3 regions of the Cobetia sp. UIB-001 genome follow, and region 1 is predicted to be linked to each of the others. Evidence: predicted binding sites of a transcription regulator. Region 1 holds the regulator's gene; each other region holds the start of a gene.

Region 1 (4,957 bases):
GCATCATGGAAGAAAACCGCATCAGCGTTCTGGTAGTCTGTGACGAGGATGAGCACCCCATCGGAGCCATCCATATGCACGGCCTGCTGGCCAGCGGCGTGATCTGAACTCCCGCGGGCGTTCGCTGTCTCTGTTCGACGGCAGATCGTCCCGGCAAGACGCCACCGCTCAACGCCCATCAGCGCCGTTCACAGGACAGCGTCAAGCATGCACGGAGTGCGAGGAGAAAGACCATGAGCGACACGAATTCCCTGAGCGAAGAATATCCGCAGGACATCATCGACCGCGCACGCCGCGTGCGTCTGCTGGCGCTGGATGTCGATGGCGTGCTCACCGACAACCGCCTGCACTACGATGCCAACGGTGTCGAGACCAAGTCCTTCCACGTCCAGGATGGCCATGGCCTCAAGCTGGTGCTGCGCAGTGGCGTTCGCGTCGCGCTGATCACCGGCCGCAGCTCGCCGATGGTCGAGCGTCGCGCCAAGGAACTGGGCATTCAGGATGTCATCCAGGGCCGTGAAGACAAGCTGGTCGCGCTGACCGACCTGTGCCGCGAGCACGGGATCGAGCTGGAAGAAGTCGCCTATTGCGGCGATGACCTGCCGGACCGCGAAGCCATTCGTCGTGTCGGTCTCGGCGTCAGCGTGCCCAACGCCATGGCCTACGTGATGAGCGAGGCCAACTGGGTCACCTCACGCCAGGGCGGCGATGGCGCCGTGCGCGAGCTCTGTGATCTGCTGCTCAAGGCCCAGGGCCACTGGGCCTCGGTGCTGGATACCTACCTGCAGGAGTCGCGCCCCTGATGTTACGTCTGCCCCGCCCTTCTCCGCGCCTCTGGCTGATGCTGCTGTTGCTGCTCGTCGGTGGCGTGCTGGCGCTGATCGAGCAGCGCAACAGCCTGGAATCGACCGTCAATGTCGAGGTCGACAGCAGTGAGCCGGATTACTATCTCGACGGGGCAGACATGACACGCTTCGATGCGCGCGGCGTGGCGATCCAGTCCATGACCTCGCCGCATATCGAGCATACGCCAGGCGATGACGTGACCCGGGCGCAGACCCCGAAGATTCGCACCAACGACAGTGAAGACCGCCGCTGGTATGCCACGGGTGACAGTGGCGTGTTGAGCGCCGGCGGCGACACCTTCACCCTCGAGGGCAATGCCAGACTGCGCCAGCCCGATGACCGCTGGACCCTCGATACCGATGTCCTGCACTACAGCCGTGATCAGAATCGCGCCTGGAGTGACGTACCGGTCGTGATCACCCAGAATGGCCAGCATGTCGAAAGCGACAGCTTCAGCGCCGACCTCTCACAGGATTCCGCCGTGCTGCAGGGCCGTGTTCGCAGCGTCCTGCAACCCGGCACGGGCCAGAGCGAGGCCAGCAAGGAAGCCGAGCGCATCGACTCGGGCACCGACAGCACCACCTCCGATGATGGGCGCGTCAACAGCACCTTCGAGGCAGCGCCTGCCAGCGGTGAATGAACCCGCCGGGCTGGCCGTCACGCCATGACCCGCGCCGCACCACCTTCTTCTCTGCCGCTCGATGGCATCATTGCTCGGGCGGCGACCCCGTCATGCCAAGGAGCCACCATGACTTCCACGACTCGCAAGCCCTTGACGGCCTGTCGCCAGACCCTCAACAGCGGTGTCATGGCGCTCTGCCTGGCACTGGGCATGTCCACCTTCGCCCCGGCCGCCATGGCGCTGGACAGCGATGCCAGTCAGCCGATCAACATCGCCGCGGACGCCCTGTCGCTCGATGACAAGGCCGGTACCGCCACCTACACCGGCCAGGTGGAGATGCGCCAGGGCAGCATGAAACTCGATGCCAGCCGTGTCGATATCAGCCGCGCCGGCAGCGGCGAGATCTCGCTGGTCAAGGCCACCGGCAAGCGTGCCTACCTGGAACAGCAACCGGCGCCCGACGAGAAGCTGGTCAAGGGCTGGGCCGACACCATCCGCTACCATGCACTGGAGCGCCGCGTGGAGCTGGTCGGCAACGCGCGTCTCGAGAAAGGTGATGACACCTTCGAAGGCGGCTACGTGGAGTACTTCCTCGACAAGCGCCAGGTGAACGCCAACAACAGCAAGACGGCACAGCAGACCGAAGGCGGTCGCGTGCACATGACTCTGACGCCGCGCGGCGCCAATGCCAGCAAGGAAAACTGAGTCATGACTGCTACTCCGCGTACGCTGAGCGCTCGCCATCTGGCCAAGGCCTACAAGGGCCGCAAGGTGGTCAAGGACATCTCGCTGGAGATCCGCCAAGGCGACATCGTCGGCCTGCTGGGCCCCAATGGCGCCGGCAAGACGACCTCGTTCTACATGATCGTCGGGCTGGTGCGCGCCGATGCCGGCAACGTCTCCATCGATGACAAGGACCTCTCCGCTGCCGCCATGCACCAGCGTGCACGTGCCGGCATCGGCTATCTGCCGCAGGAAGCGTCGATCTTCCGCAAGCTGTCGGTGGCCGACAACATCATGGCGATCCTGGAGACCCGCAAGGACCTGGATCGCAATGGCCGCAAGGCACGCCTTGAAGAGTTGCTCGAGGAATTCAGCATCACGCACATCCGCGCCAGCGCCGGCATGAGCCTGTCCGGCGGCGAGCGTCGTCGGGTCGAGATCGCCCGTGCACTGGCCACCGAGCCGGACTTCGTGCTGCTCGATGAGCCCTTCGCCGGCGTCGACCCCATCTCGGTGGGCGAGATCAAGAGCATCGTGCGTCAACTGCGCGACCGAGGCATCGGCGTGCTGATCACCGACCACAACGTGCGCGAGACACTCGATATCTGTGACACCGCCTATATCGTCGGCGATGGCCAGATCATCGCCCACGGTGATGCGGACTCCATCCTGGCCAACCAGCAGGTGCGCGACGTCTACCTGGGCCACGAGTTCACGCTCTAGGGTCAGCGCCTGCGCTGAGTCCTCGCGAGGTAAAAGCTTCGAAAGCCGCTGCGTGATTTTATCGCGTAGCGGCTTTTTCATGTCTGACATCAGACGCATGCATGACGTCCATACCACCTTGGTGGAAACATGGCATGCAAGTTGCTTGAATATTCACGGCAACCACTTGTCAGTGCCCCGAGTCACGGTATAGCGTAGTAAGCACGTTCCTTTGCCGTGAATTGACTGACTCCATGAAACCCACCCTGCAACTCCGCCTCGGCACCTCGCTGACCATGACGCCGCAGCTCCAGCAAGCGATCCAGCTGCTGCAGCTGTCGACGCTCGACCTGCGTCAGGAGATTCAGCAAGCCCTCGAGTCCAACCCCATGTTGGAGCTCGACGAGGACTACGAGTCGCTGGATGTCGTCGAGACACAGGATTCGAGCGAGATCTCCACTGCCGACTCCTCGAGCGAGATTCCCGAGGAATACCCCCTCGACAGTGACTGGTCGGACCTCTACCAGGACCACGCCGGTAGCCTGACCAGCTCCGGCAGTGGCAGCGGGAGTGAAGAAGGGCCGGACTTCGATCGCAATACCAGCGTCGAGAGCCTGCAGGACCACCTGCGCTGGCAGCTGGCGATGACCGACCTCGATGGCCGTGAACGCCAGATGGCGGAGAGCCTGATCGATGCCGTCGACGGTGCCGGCTATCTGAGCCTGTCACTCGACGAGCTGGTCGATGGCCTGCGCGGCCAGGGCCTGCCCGGCCTCAAGGCCTCCGAGCTCGAGCAGGTATTGCTGCGTCTGCAACAGTTCGACCCGACCGGCGTCTTCGCCCGTGATCTGCGCGAATGCCTGCTGCTGCAACTGGCACTGTTGCCGGATGATCTGCCGCTGCTGGCGCAGGCGCGCCGCCTGGTACGTCAATTCCTCGAGGCACTGGGCAACGATGACCGCAAGCTGCTCAAGCGCCGCCTGAGCCTTGACGATGACGAGCTGGATCACGTCATCCGCCTGGTACGCGCGCTCGATCCGCGTCCGGCATCCGCCTGGGGCGAGCCCGCCAGCGATTACGTGATCCCTGATCTGCTGGTGCGCCATACCCGCCATGGCTGGCAGGTCGAGCTCAACCCGGAAGCGCTGCCCAAGCTGCGCATCCAGCCGGAATACGCCGCGCTGATCAAGCGTGCCGACAAGTCCGCCGACAACACCTTCCTCAAGGACAACCTGCAGGAAGCGCGCTGGCTGATGAAGAGCCTGTCATCGCGCAATGACACCCTGCTCAAGGTCGGCCGCGAGATCATGGCGCGTCAGATCGACTTCCTCGAGCAAGGCGAGGAAGGGATGAAGCCGTTGATTCTGGCCAACATCGCCGAAGTGGTCGAGATGCACGAATCGACCATCTCGCGGGTCACGACCCAGAAGTACATCCACACCCCGCGCGGCGTCTTCGAGCTCAAGTTCTTCTTCTCGAGCCAGGTCGGTGGCAGCGGCAGTGGCGACGCCCACTCAAGCACCGCCATTCGTGCCCGCATCCGCAAGCTGATCGCGGAAGAGCCGGCCCGCAAGCCTCTCTCTGACTCGCGCCTGGTCGATCTGCTTGCCAGCGATGGCATCGAGGTCGCACGTCGTACCGTGGCCAAGTACCGCGAAGCGATGGGCATTCCGTCCTCAAGCGAGCGCAAGCGTCTGGCCTGACGCGTCACCTGCGGCTGCCATGCCCTGCTTTCACCTCCACAATGGCAGCCGCCACCAACCTCAAGCGTTGGATTTTCCGCTCATCAGCCTCTGACTTCGCGAGTAGCGGTACGCCTGTCGCGCGCTCTGTCATCCCGTCAACCGCTCGTCAATTGCCCGTCATGGCCCATGACAGCGCGCAGAATGACGGCAAAAAACCGCCGTTCCGGCAGCGTCATTTACCGTCAATCGCATGTTTTTAAAGTCACTTTTGCGCGTATTGCACCTGGATGACACCCGAAGAACCTCCCGGAACGCCGCTTGTCCCACGCAATCGAAGCGCCTGAAAGGCGACGTACATGCAGGGATTGGCGACGAAAAC
Region 2 (4,957 bases), 870 kb from region 1:
ATCAGGAAGGGTTCGTAGCGCTTCTTGGGACCCTGCTTGTAGCTCAACAGTTGATAGGCATGGCCGACTTCCGTGCCGGTGCGAACCACCTGCATGCCTTGACCGGCCTTGATGTGCTGAGCACCACGCCCGTTGACATCGTAATCGCTGAACAGCTTCGAGATCGGCAGGCTCAAGGCATTGCACAGCTTGTTGAGGGTATCGAGGCTGGTGGATACCTGGGCGTTCTCCACCTTGCTGATCATGCCCTGGCTGACACCGGCGATACGCGAGACGTCGGAAATCTTGTAGCCCTGCGAGACTCGCTGCTGCTTGAGCGCGCGCGCGATGTGCTGCTCGAGTCCCAGGCGTGTCTCGTCGGCTGCCGCGGTGATGGTCTCCTTCACCTCGGACTGCGCGGCAGGTTCTGCAGCCAGCGAAGGCGCTCTTGTGTCAGTCACTTTCGTGTCAAGCGCTGTCGGTTGAGGTGTATCGGAGGAATGGGAGGATTCTCGCGGCATGGATAACTCCTGTGGCGGAGGTGAATGCGATAGGAATAATGATCAGGCGGGGTGAGAAGCGCATCCTTGTGGGAGTCGTTGCGCGTCACCCGCGTGCGGATATCGGGTGACATTATCAAGTTTACCGCCAACCCTCATCCACGTTTGTGGCCAGTCCTCGTCCTGACTCCATGGCATGTGATGCAAGAGGCCTCCTCGACGCCATGCCGAGGAGGCCTCTCAGGTTTCACGCTATCCAGCATCACGCGATTCGCACTGTTGCCGCGGGGCTTGAGCTGTTGCCTCGCGGCTTGAGCTTGTTGCCTCGTGGCTGTGGCGCGCGATCAGCCGCGAGCCAGTCGCTTGGCCTTTTCCGGGTCATCGAAGGGCAGGGAGTGGCTGATGGCCGAGAGGCTGGTCTCGCCGTCAGTGCCGGTCTTGAGGGTCAGCGGAGTGCCATGCTCGGCATAGCCGGGTTCGAGACGTGCCAGCGCCATGGAACGATCGCTCAGGCGCGAGTACATGCCCTGGGTGATGACACCGACACACTTGCCGTCGGCGTAGACCTTGTCACCGATCTGGGCGACGTCTTTCGAATCCAGCAGCACGCCATAGACCTTGACGCGTTCCTTGCCCTGCAGCGCGAAGTGTTCGCTGGCGCCACGGAATTCGGTCTTGCCCGGCGAGACGGTGAAGTCCAGGCCCAGTTCCCACAGGGTGTCGCCCACCGGCTGGTCGGGGTACGGGTAGGTTTCGGAATTGTCCGCCGGGTAGAACAGCAGGTGGCTCTCGACCCGCAGCCAGTCAAGGGTGCCGAAGCTGCACGGCTTGATGCCCATGTCGGCACCCTCCTCGAGGATCTGCTCCCACAGAGAGGGGGCGTCCTTGGCCTTGCAGAAGATCTCGTAGCCACGCTCGCCGGTGTAGCCGGTGCGCGAGATCATCACGTGGCAGCCGAACAGCTGGGTCTGCAGATGGTGGAAGTAACGCAGCTCACGGATACCCGGCACGTGACGCTCCAGGAAATCCACCGCGACCGGCCCCTGCAGTGACATGTCGTGCATGTCGTCATCGAAGGTCAGGCTGACGGCGCGCCCCAGGGCACTCTTGGCCAGCATTTCATTCGCGGTGCCCGTGCCGTGCACCACGAGGTAGGAGTTCGGCGCCAGGCAATAGACGATGCAGTCGTCGACGAACTTGCCGGCCTCATTCAAGACGCTGGCATACACCGACTTGCCCGGATACAGCTTGGACATGTCCCGCGTGGTGACGTAATCCAGCACGGCCTGAGCATGCGGGCCATTGCAGTGGATCTTCTTGAGCCCCGAGACATCCATCAGACCGGCGCGGGTGCGAATGGTCTCGTGGTCATCGGCCGTTTCCGAGACGGCGTAATTCCAGGCGGTGCCCATGCCATTCCAGTCTTCGAGCTCCGCGCCCAGCTTGCGGTGTTGTTCGGCCAGTGCCGAGATGCGCCATGAATTCGCCATGCGTCCCTTTCTCCTGTGAGTCGTGCTGCCTAGCGTAAATGGGGGGTGCCGTAGTCCTGCTGATGCTGGCGAAGATGGCACGCAAGACGCGCATCCGCCGCAGGAGGTGTTGTTGTTCTTTCGCCTTTTCAGGCGCCTTTTCAGGCGCTTCACAAGGGCTTGTGCCTGCTGCTTGCCTTGCCTGATCGCACGAGGGTCGATTCTTGAAAGGAAAGAAACATTCCTCTTGGTTAAGCAAGGGGCTTGCCAATTCCGTCAAAGGCCATGGCCACGACAGCCCTTGAGCGAGTCAGGCGCCGATTGGCAGCACGAATTCGGGCGTGAATATTAGCGTTTTGCGTCATGCTGGTGCGAAGAGAGAGCTTTGGGCACCGAAATGATGCCTATTTCGAGAAACGGGTAGGAATTCACTCATGATCACCTGGCGTTTCCTGTGGGGTGAAATGAGCTTGGAAAATAAATTTCCATGCAAAACAGGAGGTTGGTGAAAAGTTCTGGGCGGCAACTGGCGAAATGGCATGCTGCATGCTTTTCTTTGAGGGAAATAAAGTTGACCAGCAGGAATCACAAAAACTCGTTTCATCCGCTATCTTGACGTGGCGAGTCACCACAAGGGGTCAGGTTTCCCGGGGTGGCAGACAGTGTCGAGGGAGATGGAACCCGGTCCGCTCTCAGAGGAAACCCAGATGTCACCCGAAAACGCGCAACAGTTCATCAAGGATCACGACATTCGCTATCTGCTGGCGCAGTTCGTGGATATTCATGGCGCTGCCAAGACCAAGTCCGTGCCGGCCAATTGCCTGATGGATGTGGTCGAGAAGGGCGCCGGCTTTGCCGGCTTCGCCGTCAGTGGTCTCGGCATGTCGCCGGAGGGGCCGGACTTCATGGCGCGGGGTGATCTGAGCTCGTTGTCGCTGGTGCCGTGGCAGCCGGGTTATGCACGCATGGCCTGTGATGGCTACGTCAATGGGCAACCGTTCGCCAACGATAGCCGCGTGGTGCTGCTCAAGCAGCTGGAGCGCCTGAAGGAGAAGGGCTGGACGCTCAATAGCGGGCTGGAGCCGGAATTCTCGCTGTTCCGCCGGGGGGAAGCGGGTGAGCTGTTGCCGGTGGACGAGAGCGATACCCTCGCCAAGCCCTGCTACGACTACAAGGGCCTGTCGCGTTCGCGTGAATTCCTCGAGCGCCTGGTCGAATCGCTGCAGGCGGTGGACTTCGACGTCTATCAGATCGATCACGAGGACGCCAACGGCCAGTTCGAGATCAACTACACCTACAGCGATGCGCTGACCTCGGCAGACCGCTTCACCTTCGTGCGCATGGCCGCCGGCGAGATCGCCAATGACCTGGGCATGGTGTGCTCCTTCATGCCCAAGCCGCTGGCGGACCGCCCGGGCAACGGCATGCACTTCCACCTGTCCGTGTGTGATGACACCGGCCGCAACCTGTTCGGCGATGACTCCGACGCCCAGGGCATGGGTCTGTCGCCGCTGGCGTACCACTTCCTCGGCGGACTGCTGGCACATGCCCCGGCGCTGTGTGCCTTTGCCGCGCCGACCGTCAATTCCTACAAGCGTCTGGTCGGTGGTGGCAGCACCAGCGGCGCGACCTGGGCGCCGGTCTTCATCGCCTACGGTGACAACAACCGCTCGGCCATGGTGCGTGTGCCCTATGGTCGCCTCGAGTTCCGCCTGCCGGACGCCGGCTGCAACCCCTATCTCGTGCACGCCGCCATCATCGCGGCGGGGCTGGATGGCGTGGCGCGCAAGCTGGACCCGGGCACGCCCCACAACATCAATCTCTACTCGCTGACCGCGAGCGAATGCGCCGAGAAGGGCATCGAGAAGCTGCCGCAGAATCTTTCGCTGGCCATCGATGCGCTCGAGGCGGACAGCATTCTGCGCGAGAGCCTGGGCGAGGGAATCTGCGCCGAGTTCATGCGCCTCAAGCGCGAGGAATGGCTGGATTACAACGCACAGGTCAGTGCCTGGGAAGTCCAGCGCTACGCCGAATTCTTCTGATCTCATCCGGCGGCGCTCGCGGATCTCGCGGGGCATGCCAGACGAGGGTCGCCACTGTCACCACCACGCTCAAGACATCAGGCAGGAGACGCCTCCTGCCCGTGAGAGGACATCACCATGTGTGGAATCGTAGGGCTTTATCTCAAGAACCCGGCGCTGGAATCGCGCCTGGGGGAGCTGTTCGAGCCGATGTTGATCGCGATGACCGATCGCGGCCCGGACAGCGCCGGCTTCGCCATCTATGGCGATGAATTTGACGCTGGCATCAAGCTGACGCTGCAAAGCGATGGTGCCGATGAGGATTGGGAGGCGATCGCCAAGGGCCTGGGCGAGCAGGTCGGCACGGTGGCGGACTGGTTCAGCAATGCCAGTGTCGCGGTATTCAAGATCGCCGGGGAAGAAAGTGCCGTGCGCGGCTGGCTTGCCGACAGCGCCCCGCAGATTCGCGTGCTGAGCGTGGGGCAGAGCATCGAGATCCTCAAGGCGGTGGGCCTGCCGGCCCATATCGCCAGCCTATATGGCCTCAAGGGCATGCAGGGCAGCCACATCATCGGCCATACCCGCATGGCGACCGAAAGCGCCGTGACCCTGCAGGGCAGCCACCCGTTCTCCACCGGGCGTGATCTGTGCCTGGTCCACAACGGCTCGCTGTCCAACCACAACTGGCTGCGCACCAAGCTCAAGCGTGAAGGCATCAGCTTCGAGACCGACAACGATTCCGAAGTCGCCGCCGGCTACCTGACCTGGCGTCTGGAGCAGGGCGACAGCCTGGAAGCCGCGATCACCGGCGCCCTGAAGGACCTTGATGGCTTCTTCACCTTCACCATCGGCACACGTGATGGCTTCGCCGTGGTGCGTGACCCGATCGCCTGCAAGCCTGCCGTGATCGCCGAGACCGATGACTACGTGGCCATGGCCTCGGAATACCGTGCCCTGGCCAGTCTGCCGGGCATCAAGGATGCCCGCG
Region 3 (4,957 bases), 1.9 Mb from region 1:
CCTCACAGATCACGCCGGTCGCGCCAAAGCCCGCCATGGACGCCAGGTCACAGGCCGCCTCGGTATGGCCGGCACGACGCAGCACGCCACCCGGTTCCGCCATCAGCGGGAAGATGTGCCCCGGCTGGACGATGTCCTGCGGGCGCGCATTGCGCGCGGCGGCAGCCTGCACGGTACGGGCGCGGTCAGCCGCCGAGATACCGGTGGTGACGCCTTCGGTGGCCTCGATGGAGAGCGTGAACTTGGTGCCGAAGCCGGAACCGTTGGCCTGAACCATCAGTGGCAGCTGGAGCTGTTCGCAATGCTCACGCGACATCGGCATGCAGATCAAGCCACGCGCGTGGCGTGCCATGAAGTTGATGTGCTCGGCTGTCACGGCTTCCGCGGCGATGATGATGTCGCCTTCATTCTCACGATCCTCGTCATCCATGAGGATGACCATCTTGCCTTGCCGGATATCCTCGACGAGTGCTGCGATGCCTGATAGCGCCATGCTTGCTCCACTTTACGGGCTGCGCCGGCCCATGCCGGACCCACGCGTATTATCAAAAAGTCGGGCGTCAGGGTACCCCGCCACCCCGTTTTGCGCCAGCACCCAGCGACGCCGCTGTCGCCAGACGGCGGCAAGTGCTTGCGTGACAAGAAGAAATCAGTCGCCGCTCTCCTGCGGGTCTGGCGATGCTACCGGCACTGCAGTGATGCGCCAATCACGCCCCACCGCCCGGATATCGCGAATCTCGACCCGGCGCTGCTGCGCCATGTGATCCAGCCCCGGCAGCGCCAGCAGCGGGCGAGCCTCGCCGCCCAGCAGCGTCGGGGCCATGAAGAGCTGCATCTCATCGACCAGCCCCGCGTTAATCATGGCCCCGGCCAGCACCGCGCCGGTTTCCAGCAGTACCTCGTTGGCCTGCTCGTGCTCGGCCAGATAGCGCAGCAGGGCCTCGAGGTCCACGCGGCCATCTTCGCCGGCCGGCAGCGCCAGCACCTCGGCACCGGCCGCCTCCAACAAGGTACGTCGCTCAGCCAGCGCCGCTGTCTCATCCGCGACACATACCAGCAGCGTACGACCGGATTGCGCCAGAATGCGCGCCGCCAGCGGCAAACGCAGATGGCTGTCCACCACCACGCGCAGCGGCTGACGCGCCACCAGCGCCTCGAGCCCCAGCGGGTGGTCTTCAAGCCCGAGCTGGTCGGCGCGCACATTGAGACGCGAATCATCGAAGATGACCGACTCGATACCGCTCATCACCACGCTGGAGCGCGCACGCAGGCGCTGCACGGCACTGCGCGCTTCGGGGCCGGTGATCCACTGGGATTCGCCGGAAGCCATCGCTGTGCGCCCGTCCAGACTCATGGCCTGCTTGAGGCGCACGAAGGGCCGACCGCGCTCCATACGTGACAGGAAGCCGGGATTGAGCGCTCGCGCCTCCTGCTCCATCACCCCGACCGTCACCGCGATGCCCGCGCCCTGCAGCAGCGCGATGCCGCGCCCGGCGACCTGCGGATTCGGATCACGCATCGCGATCACCACCCGCGAGACGCCCGCCGCGATCAGCGCCAGCGAGCAAGGGCCGGTACGCCCGGTGTGGGAGCAGGGCTCCAGCGTCACATAGGCCACGCAGCCCAGCGCGCGCTCGCCCGCCTCTGCCAGCGCATTGACCTCGGCATGCCCTTCCCCGGCACGCACGTGAAAGCCGCTCGCGATCACCTCGTCGGTCTCGGCCTCTACCAGCACACAGCCGACACGCGGATTGGGCTGCGTCGTGTAGCTGCCCAGTCGCGCCAGGCGCAGGGCGTGGGCCATGTGGCGCGCATCACGCGCCGAGGGAGCACTGCGTTCGTGAGAGTGGCTGTCACGGGGAGCATGAGAAGCATGAGGAGAAAGAGACATGCGATACCTTGGCGTGAAACGAGAGAAGGTCAGGCGTAGCCCAGGCGGTGGTCAATACTTCGATGCCTGAGGCCTGAGGTCTGAGGCAAGGCCTGAGCCACGCAGCGTGACGCGACAGGACCAGCAGGCGCAGGCCTCGAGGTCATCTGCAAGGATGACCGTGTCGAGACATCAGGGCCGCGCGTCTTCCTCGCCCGGCAGGAAACTGGGCTCCTGGGCGAGACGGTCGATCTCGGCGCGGAACTCATCAAGATCCTGGAAGCGACGATAGACCGAAGCGAAGCGGATATAGGCGACCTGATCCAGCCGCTTGAGCTGCTGCATGACCTCATCACCGATGCGCCGCGCCTCGATCTCACGCTCGCCGGTGGCACGCAGACGCTGACGAATGCGCTCCACCGCGGCCTCGATCAACTCGGAGGATACCGGGCGCTTTTCCAGCGCGCGCAGCATGCCAGCACGCAGCTTGTGCTCATCGAAGCTCTCACGCGAACCGTCACCCTTGACCACGCGCGGCATGACCAGCTCCGCCGTTTCGTAGGTCGTGAAACGCTCACCGCAGGCCGCGCACTGGCGACGCCGCCGCACCTGGTCACCCTCGACCACCAGTCGGGAATCCGTGACCTTGGTTTCATGAGTTCCACAGAAGGGACAGTGCATGTTGGAGAGCCTGCTTGGGTGCGAGGTGGCTGCGGCCCCGCGCGAAGCACAGCGAGGAAGTGGCGCAGCGCAGCCGAATGACAGCGAATGGCGGGTATTGTAACCGTTAAGGCCCTGCCACGGGAGCCTATGTCAGCCTCGACATGACTGAACTAGCCTTGGGGAGCGACCAAAGGGCGACAGGAGTTTCCTGCACTGTCGCCCCGGGGGGCGGACACCGCGGCGAAAGCGTCAATCAACCTGCCCGGCAGGCTTGAAATCCCCGCCCGATAACCGAAAGATGACATCAGGGTGCAGCGCCTCACAAGGACGCTTGCCCGAGCCGTGAAATCCTTTCACGACTGGCGGCGAATGATCTCTGCCGCGAGATTGATCACGATGACGCAAGGAGCTGCGACATGGGAATCATTGCATGGATCATATTCGGTCTTATTGCCGGCATCATCGCCAAGGTGATCGTGCCCGGCAAGGACCCGGGTGGCATCATCGTCACCAGCATCATCGGCATCCTGGGTGCCGTTGTCGGTGGCTGGGTCGGCACCCTGATGGGCTTCGGTGAAGTGACGGGATTCAATCTGGCCAGCTTTGTCATCGCCGTGCTCGGCGCCGTCATTCTGCTGATTCTGTATCGCGTGCTGCGCAAGTAAAGCATGTCATGAAGCGCAGTGGCGTCAGCTGGCCGCAGGCCACATGACGCCAGACAGGACGGCCAGCCGGCACATGCAGGCTGGCCGTCCTGCCTTGCAGGCTTGACGAATCTGGCCCGAGGCGTGCATGACTCATGAGTAAAGGCGCCAGGCCGTCACCCACGGGCGCCGCTCAGCGATGCGCTATTCAGGCATTTCACCAAGCGACGGCCAGCCGACTTCATCTGATATGTGATTCCCAGTCTTGCCACCGGCCCCGCAGGATTGCGCCGGCGGGCTTCCCGAAGATCACCCGCGACACGCTCTGCCCATTGCGGCTCACGAGGCAGAGTCTGACCGCTTTTGCTGCCACGAGGATTGCCCATGTCCGATACGTCATCTCCCGATCACTCGACATCCACTGCCTCCGATCCTGCGCCGAGCGAGGGCAGCGCCAGACCACGCGCCAGAGTCTCTCTCGCCAAACGCCTCTCGCAAGCTGATTTCCAGGCGCACGCCACACGCCTGCTCGCCGAGATCTACCCACAGCGTCATGAAGAAGTCCTCAGACGCCTGGAGACGGTGCTGGACTTCCATCGCACGCGCCTCAACCCCCGCGTACCGGAAGGCGAGCCGCTCTGGAGCGAGCGCGATCAGTGGCTGATCACCTACGGCGACAGCCTGCAGCAGGAAGGCGAGGCACCACTGGCGACCCTGCACGACTTCCTCGCCAGCCGACTGGACGACAGCCTGTCCGGTGTCCACGTGCTGCCCTTCTTTCCGTGGAGCAGCGATGACGGCTTCAGCGTCATCCACTATCGCGAGGTCAATCCGGTCCTCGGCGACTGGCAGGACATCCGGCGCCTGAGCGAGCACCGCGACCTGATGGCAGACCTGGTCATCAATCACTGCTCACGCGAGTCACTGTGGTTCGCCGATTATCTGGCCGGCGTGCAGCCCGGCCGCGACTACTTCATCGAGATGGACCCCGACACCGATGTCTCCGAGGTCGTGCGCCCGCGCCCATCTGCACTGCTCACGCCGGTGCATACCCGTCGTGGCCTGCGCCATCTTTGGGCAACCTTCTCGGATGACCAGATCGACCTGAACTTCGCCAATCCCGATGTGCTGCTCGAATTCATCGGCATCCTGCTTTATTACCTCGAGCAGGGCGCGGGCATCATCCGCCTCGATGCGGTGGCCTTCCTGTGGAAACGCCAGGGCACCTCCTGCATCCACCTACCGGAGACTCACGCCGTGGTGCGCCTGCTGCGCGCCATCGTCGACCATCTGGCGCCCGGCAGCCTGTTGATCACCGAGACCAACGTGCCCCACGCCGAGAACATGTCCTACTTCGGGCTCGACCGCCTGTCACAGCACGACCTCACCGCCATCGAGGGCAGCGCCCAGGCCGATGAAGCGCACCTGATCTATCAGTTCACGCTGCCGCCGCTGACGCTGCACACCCTGACCTCCGGCGATGCCAGCGCCCTGACCCAGTGGGCCACCAGCCTGCCGTCATTGCCTTCCGGCTGCAGCTACTTCAACTTCACCGCCAGTCACGACGGTATCGGCGTTCGCGCCCTTGAGGGCCTGCTGCCCGACCACGAGCGCGACACCCTGGTGCGGCTGGTGCATGACTTCGGTGGCTACGTCAGCATGCGCGCCAACCCCGGGCGCGCCGACACCCCCTATGAGCTCAACATCAGCTACTTCGATGCGCTCAAGGGCACGCGGCGCGGCCAGGACCCGTGGCAGATCGAGCGCTTCATCGCCAGTC

The links. Region 1 encodes sigma-54, which starts transcription at its own class of promoters, with help from an activator protein. Its sites were predicted from a motif close to TGGCACNNNNNTTGCTNT; they were not measured.
Region 2: a site for sigma-54 is predicted at 2,201-2,218, ahead of HA399_RS07170 (aminomethyltransferase family protein). Genes of this name have one in related genera too.
Region 3: a site for sigma-54 is predicted at 3,311-3,328, ahead of HA399_RS12815 (sugar phosphorylase). Genes of this name have one in related genera too.

Annotation. Positions count from the first base shown of each region.
Region 1 is NZ_CP058244.1:820,047-825,003, reverse strand. It holds gene HA399_RS03475 (KpsF/GutQ family sugar-phosphate isomerase) at 1-107, shown strand, start outside; gene HA399_RS03470 (HAD family hydrolase) at 234-803, shown strand; gene lptC (LPS export ABC transporter periplasmic protein LptC) at 803-1,486, shown strand; gene lptA (lipopolysaccharide transport periplasmic protein LptA) at 1,595-2,173, shown strand; gene lptB (LPS export ABC transporter ATP-binding protein) at 2,177-2,914, shown strand; gene HA399_RS03450 (RNA polymerase factor sigma-54) at 3,148-4,596, shown strand.
Region 2 is NZ_CP058244.1:1,692,797-1,697,753, forward strand. It holds gene HA399_RS07165 (helix-turn-helix domain-containing protein) at 1-440, opposite strand, end outside; gene HA399_RS07170 (aminomethyltransferase family protein) at 824-1,969, opposite strand; gene glnT (type III glutamate--ammonia ligase) at 2,656-3,990, shown strand; gene HA399_RS07180 (glutamine amidotransferase family protein) at 4,108-4,957, shown strand, end outside.
Region 3 is NZ_CP058244.1:3,068,199-3,073,155, forward strand. It holds gene ribBA (bifunctional 3,4-dihydroxy-2-butanone-4-phosphate synthase/GTP cyclohydrolase II) at 1-493, opposite strand, end outside; gene ribD (bifunctional diaminohydroxyphosphoribosylaminopyrimidine deaminase/5-amino-6-(5-phosphoribosylamino)uracil reductase RibD) at 650-1,804, opposite strand; gene nrdR (transcriptional regulator NrdR) at 2,063-2,551, opposite strand; gene HA399_RS12810 (GlsB/YeaQ/YmgE family stress response membrane protein) at 2,950-3,198, shown strand; gene HA399_RS12815 (sugar phosphorylase) at 3,562-4,957, shown strand, end outside.